Regions from separate parts of the Halobacillus sp. A1-3 genome, predicted to be linked through region 2. Evidence: riboswitches for the same ligand, from Rfam matches in the RefSeq annotation. Region 2 holds a riboswitch; the other holds the start of a gene.
The links. A riboswitch is a leader RNA that binds a small molecule or an ion and turns the genes downstream of it on or off. The one in region 2 is predicted to bind S-adenosylmethionine.
Positions count from the first base shown of each region.

Region 1: linked by a shared signal. The riboswitch ahead of ACRYKC_RS06165 (methionine ABC transporter ATP-binding protein) and the one ahead of ACRYKC_RS00260 (O-acetylhomoserine aminocarboxypropyltransferase/cysteine synthase family protein) in region 2 are both predicted to bind S-adenosylmethionine.

Region 1 covers NZ_JBPCEO010000003.1:147,230-150,639, reverse strand. Annotated here, with positions in the region: gene ACRYKC_RS06175 (GntR family transcriptional regulator) at 1-260, opposite strand, end outside; gene ACRYKC_RS06170 (carboxymuconolactone decarboxylase family protein) at 448-795, opposite strand; SAM riboswitch class I at 978-1,082, shown strand; gene ACRYKC_RS06165 (methionine ABC transporter ATP-binding protein) at 1,157-2,200, shown strand; gene ACRYKC_RS06160 (methionine ABC transporter permease) at 2,160-2,822, shown strand; gene ACRYKC_RS06155 (MetQ/NlpA family ABC transporter substrate-binding protein) at 2,849-3,410, shown strand, end outside.
Region 2 covers NZ_JBPCEO010000001.1:59,376-62,785, forward strand. Annotated here, with positions in the region: gene ACRYKC_RS00250 (NAD(P)/FAD-dependent oxidoreductase) at 1-978, opposite strand, end outside; gene ACRYKC_RS00255 (DUF2188 domain-containing protein) at 1,129-1,326, opposite strand; SAM riboswitch class I at 1,482-1,590, shown strand; gene ACRYKC_RS00260 (O-acetylhomoserine aminocarboxypropyltransferase/cysteine synthase family protein) at 1,701-3,392, shown strand.

The DNA.
Region 1 (3,410 bases), on a different contig from region 2:
AGAACGGTTCTCAAATTAAATACATCCTCTAACTCTTTATTTGAAGGGTTGTGAACAACCGCTCCTTTATTAGGTACAAGCTCTATGAGCTTTTCACTCTCTAATCTTTTGAAAGCTGCTCGAATAGGAGTTCTGCTCATATTTAATTCTTTACTGACCCAATCTTCCGTTATCCTCTGACCAGGGTTCAAACGTTTAAGCATTATGGCACGCTTAACCTTCTCATAGGCCATTTCTTCATTTCTCTTTTTAGTTGACATGAATTACCCCACCATTTTGTATTCAAAGATTGTATACAATTTGAATCTATCAACATCATAACGTAAAGTATTGATTTATTCTACATAATTTTCAGAATTTAGTAATTATTACACAAATTCTGAACGCAACAATTGTTTTATTGCCACAAAATAGAAAAAGCCGGGATAATTATCCCGGCTTTTTGCATTATCGCTTTCGAAACTCCTCTACTATTTTCATTCCTACTGTAACAGCCTGACTCATCGCAGAACCGCCCCCGTAAGCAGCGCTAACTCCCATCGTTTCATAAATCTGCTGGTCCGTGCACCCCATCTCTACACATTGGTCCATGTGGTATGTGATACTCGCTTCGTCTCCATATTTCAAGCTGATCGCAAGCACCATCAAATGTTTAGTCCCTCTCTCTAATTCTCCGTCTTCAAAAAATGCGCCTGTAAATCGATTATATTCTTTTGTTGCTTCAGGTAAGTGACTCGTGAGTTCTTCGATCCCCTTTCGATAATCGTGCAGAATCTGCTCCGCATTCTTGTTCATAATTTCATACTCTCCCTTCTATTTAATACTGTGACCATTCCTTGGCTTTTCCATTTGAATAAACAATTGGGAATGCTCGGGAGCATATTACCTCTATTTTTATAAATATTTAAAATATTATTTACAATGATGCTTGTTTACTGTAAAGTAATAAAACATAATCTAATATACCTAATTATTAATTCTTATCGAGAGTGACTGAGGGAACGGCCCTTTGATGTCACAGCAACCTTCCGAAAGGAGTGGTGCTAATTCCTGCAGAATGTAAGTGTTCTGGAAGATAAGAGTTTGGCAGAATATCTATGCGAAACTCTCTTCCGAATTCGGAAGAGTTTTTTTATGGAATAAAGGAGGAAACCTTATGATTTCGATTGAACAGCTGAGTAAAGTCTATCAATCTAAAGAGCGGCAGATTATCGGTGTCGATCATGTGTCGTTGGAAATTGAAAAAGGAGAAATATTCGGAGTCGTCGGGTACAGTGGTGCCGGGAAAAGTACGTTACTACGCTGCTTAAACATTTTAGAACGACCGACAAGCGGGAAAGTATTGGTAGATGGAATCGATCTCTTATCCTTGTCTTCCAAAGAACTGAGAAAAGCAAGACAGTCGATTGGGATGATTTTTCAAGGCTTTCACTTAGCAATGGCTAAAACCGTTGTAGACAATGTAGCATTTGCATTGAAAGCTTCTGGTGTCGGTAAAAACGAACGCAAGAAACGTGCACTCGAGCTCCTTGAACTTGTCGGTCTCTCCGACAAAGCAGATCAGTATCCTGCCCAGTTAAGCGGGGGACAAAAGCAGCGTGTCAGCATCGCTCGAGCCCTTGCGAACAATCCAAAGGTACTTTTATGTGATGAAGCTACTTCTGCACTTGATCCTAATACCACGAAGTCGATCCTACAGCTTCTGAAAAAAATTAATCGTGAGCTGGGCCTTACTATCGTCTTAATTACCCATGAGATGGAAGTCGTGAAAGAAATTTGTGATCGCTGTGCAGTTATGGAAGACGGACAAATCGTTGAAGAAGGTAAAACGTACGATATTTTTTCCTCGCCAAAGAACACATTGACGAAACGGTTCATCCAAACCGTCATTGATTTTAACATTCCTGATGAGCTTTTGGAGCGAAGCACTGGAACCATCGTACATATGAAATTTAGCGGGAATCTAGCAAATGAATCGGTTGTTTCAGACCTTTTGCAGAAATTCAACGTAAGGGGAAACATTCTTCACGCAAACATTGACTACATTCAGGAGAAAGCTTTAGGAACATTCGTAATGGAGTTGACGGGGGAAGAAAAAGAAATACAAGCAGCACTGCAAAGCTTGCAAACAACCTTAGAAGAAGTGGAGGTGTTGAAACATGGCAGATCAGTTCATCACCCTGTTGCCCGAGCTGAATAAATCCTTTATTGAAACGTTGATTATGGTTGGAATTGGCCTTGTGGTCGCCTTGATTGCAGGCCTGCCACTCGGACTCTTATTATTCGTAACAGATCGTGATCTATTTTTGGAGAACAAATGGGTAAAGAGCGTAGCGGGAGTTGTGGTTAACCTAGTTAGATCTGTTCCATTTATCATCTTGCTCGTCTTTTTATTCCCTTTTACTAACTTCCTATTAGGCACAACAACAGGACCTGTAGCTGCATCTGTCGCTTTATCTGTAGCAGCCATTCCTTTTTATGCTAGGATTGTCGAGTCCTCTGCCAGGGACATTGACCGGGGCGTAATTGAAGCAGCCATTGCCTGTGGAGCGTCACCATGGCTGATCATTAAAGATATCATTTTTCCTGAAATCAAGTCAGGACTAATCAGCGGGCTGACGATCACCGCAATCAGCTTGATCGGTTATTCAGCCATGGCCGGAGCCATTGGCGGAGGCGGAATCGGCGACTTAGCTATACGCTACGGGTACTACCGGTATGACAACTTCGTTATGTTCACAACGGTCATCTTGTTGATTGTAATGGTACAAGTGGTCCAATATGCTGGAGACTTTTTAGCCAAATCTGTTAAAAAAAGCTGAATACACATACTTAGGAGGAATTACTCATGAAGAAATTATTTTTATTGCTTCTTACCCTACTCTCCGTTGCCTTTCTAGCAGCCTGTGGAGAGGAAGCATCAGGTGATGCAGATGCATCAGAAAAAAAGACTATACGCTTCGGAGCTACATCCGGACCGTATAGTGATATGGTCAATCAAGCAATCGCTCCTCTACTAGAAGAGAAAGGCTACGAAGTGACAAACAAAGAATTCACGGATTATGTTCAGCCCAACAAAGCTCTAGCAAACGGTGATTTAGACGCCAATCTTTTTCAGCATAAAATTTATCTAGAATCTTTCGCTAAAGAGCACAACCTTGATCTATCTGAAGTAATTGTCGTTCCCACAGCTCCTATGGGTATTTATTCCAACGAATTTGAGGATATCAAAGGTATCGAAAAAGGCAGTACGATGGGAGTCCCCAATGACCCAACAAACCTTGCCCGGGCACTGATCGTGTTAGAAAAAGAAGGCTTGGTAAAGATTAAAGAAGATGTGGATCCTCTTCGTGCGTCCCTTAAAGACATTGAGGAAAATCCAAAATCAATCAAATTTGTAGAAGTAGAAG
Region 2 (3,410 bases):
AAAAACTTCCATCGCCTCTCCACGGCTTTTGCCTTGATCCATCAACTGGATCGCCTCGGCTAAAAGAAAGGACTGCATGAATGCATCATTGATACCAAGCCCTGTACTGGGGTCTTTGCTATGCCCCGCATCTCCGATCAGCGCCCATCCGTCTCCATAAGCTTTTCTGAAAAAATTAGGCATGCCTGGAGTTCCAATGATCTTGCCTCGTAAAACAGCTCCTTCAAGCCTCATGTCCATTCCATAAAGTGATCGATACATTTTTTCAAAGCTTTCTTTCGGCGATTTCATCATTTGCTTGAACTCTTCCGGATAAATTTCAAGCCCTAAACAATCCCTGCCTTCTTCCATTGGAAAAAGAAAACCGATCCTTCCTTCATGTAGGAAAATTTCCGTGGCAGGCTCCTTTAATGGCTTCACCCCATCATAGTAGCCATAAAGAACCGGCCGAAGAGGATTCTGCTGTTTATATTTTTCAGCTTTAACCCAATAAGCGATATTGGAATGCTTCCCGTCTGCCCCAACAACTAAATCACAGGAAATGGACTTCATTCGGCCGGCAGGGTCTTCTACAACGACTCCCTTGACCTGTTTTCTTTCCCATATCAAATCACGGACAGAATGATTTTCTCTTAGAGAAACTGTAGGAAGATCATTCGCTCTATTTAAAAGAATTTGATCCAAAAGATCACGCTTTGGAATAATCGTATAAGAAGCACGTGGTCCTTCCACAAAGCTGCTTCCAATATAGGTTCGCATCCGGCTGATTTTACGCAAGCCAGAAGCTTCAACTTCCTTAAGCACCCCAAGCTTTCTTAAATATTCTAGATGAGACATATGATGAGTCGATAAAGTGTCACTCGGAAACGAGGCTTTATCCAATAGCAGCACTCTCTTCCCCATTTCTCCCAATTGAATCGCCAGGCTAGAGCCTGCAACTCTTGCCCCTACAATGATCACATCATACCTTTGCTCCATTTACTTTACTCACCTTTTCAATCGTTTTTCTTCCATCCTATCATGTAAATAGGAAAACTAGTACTCACCTCTTCCTCTTTATTTACAGTCTGGTTCAAGCAACTAAGTGTAGAAATAAAAAAACTCCCGAGGCCACGGGAGTTTTTGAACTTAATAATTTCTTTCTTCTTCTATTTCATGATTTTGATCAAGAATTAGAAGCTTACTCGGTTTATTTTCCTTAGCGATTTCTTCAGCTTTTTCAATCGCCGTATTTCTTTCGTCATAAAGGTCTGTAGGAGAAACATCCTCTATCTTTACAAACCATCCTGTTACATCTTTGTTAGGTACTACACTATATTCCTTCATTGTTTCATACTCTCCTTCTCTAAAGACTTGGTAGACAATTCCCATAACAGATCACAAGTAAACACATTCTAATTTTGTAAAATGATTTGACATTAGTCATGGTTCCTTTTATAATTTCATACAAGTTAAGTAAAAGCTGAATATTCAAACAAATACTCTTATCGAGAGTGGCAGAGGGACTAGGCCCTACGACGCCCGGCAACCTTCAAGTATCGCTTGAAAAGGTGCTAAATCCTACAGGTCAAATGATCTGGCAGATAAGAGGAGGACTTAATTTTTACGGCCCTCTTCTTATAAAAGAAGAGGGCTTTTTGGTTCTTCTTGTTTTTTACCTAAAGGAGCTCCTAGAAACCATATTTGAGGAGGAATTATCAATGACGTTACCTTTCCACCAATTCGGACCCGAAACGCTATTGCTTCATGGAGGCCAGGAACCAGACCCCTCTACAGGTTCTCGTGCTGTCCCCATTTATCAAACCACATCCTATGTTTTTAAGGATACAGACCATGCTCAAAACCTCTTTTCCCTTGCTGAGCCAGGGAATATTTACAGCCGCATAATGAATCCTACCGTTGATGTGCTTGAGCAGCGTATCGCGCTGCTGGAAGATGGTGCAGCCGCTGTCGCCACTGCTTCAGGGATGTCAGCGATTACTTTAGCTATCTTGAACATTGCTCAATCTGGAGACGATATCGTCACTTCCACCCATTTGTATGGGGGCACGTATAACTTATTCGTCCATACTCTCCCTAAATATGGAATCAATGTCCACTTTGTAGAAGGAACAGATCCTGAAGACTTTGCAAAAGCCATTACTCCAAATACAAAGGCCATCTTCGCAGAGACGATCGGGAATCCAAGTTTGAACGTGCTTGATATTGAAGCTGTAGCAGATGTGGCTCACGATCATCATATTCCTTTGATTATCGATAACACATTCGCTACTCCTTATGTTTGTAAACCGATAGCCTGGGGAGCAGACATTGTTGTCCACTCCGCTACGAAATGGATCGGCGGTCATGGAACAGCTATTGGAGGTATTGTTGTTGATAGCGGACGTTTTGACTGGAACCATGAGAAATTCCCTGGATTTACTGAACCTGATGATAGTTACAACGGCATCCGCTTCGGTATTGATGTAGGTCCAGTCGGTTATGCGATTAAGCTAAGAGTTCAACTATTGCGTGATATTGGTGCATGCTTAAGTCCACACAATGCGTTCTTATTACTACAAGGCTTAGAAACGCTTCATTTGAGGATCAAGAAGCATACCGATCAAGCTTTAGAAATCGCCGAGTACCTTCAAGACCATGACGGGGTGTCTTGGGTAACCTTCCCTGGCTTACCAGACCATCCGACCCATTCTCTTGCTAAAAAGTATTTCCAATACGGCGCCGGTTCGATTGTCGTTTTTGGAATTAAAGGCGGAAGAGAATCTGGACGTCAGCTGATTGATCATACAAACCTATGGTCTCACCTTGCCAACGTCGGTGATGCAAAATCTTTAATCATTCACCCTGCTTCTACCACTCACCAGCAGCTCAATGACGAAAATCTACAAAAATCAGGAGTGACAGAAGAGCTGGTGCGGTTGTCCGTTGGTTTAGAGTCTGTTGAAGATTTAATACAAGACTTGGATGCAGCCATTCACAAAGCTACTGGGCATTCGAAACCATACAACACTTCCAAACATCCTGCCGAAGATGTTCTCGCTTCTTCATTAGATCGATCTGGAGACCTTAGACAAAGGGTAATCGCTATAGTTGGAGGAGCTAATGATGACCGTGAATCTAAGAAACTTGAACGTTTGGGATTTAAAGTTGAGCATTATCAGGAAATCGATCAAGTGGTTCAATCAGCGGGAGGAACAGTGGATGTCTTGTATTTCCCTGTGCTTGATGAGCATAAGCTCAGAGCGGCAGAAAGTGTAAAGCCACACTTGATCTGGTCAAAGACCCCAGTTAAGAGTGAGAAAGACAATATAGTTTCAGGATTAAACCTTTATGAAGCAGTGATTGCTTTACGTTCAGGCAAAAAGCTAAATGAGCAGCCCTTATCAGTCTAAACAGGAAAGGAGTCAAAA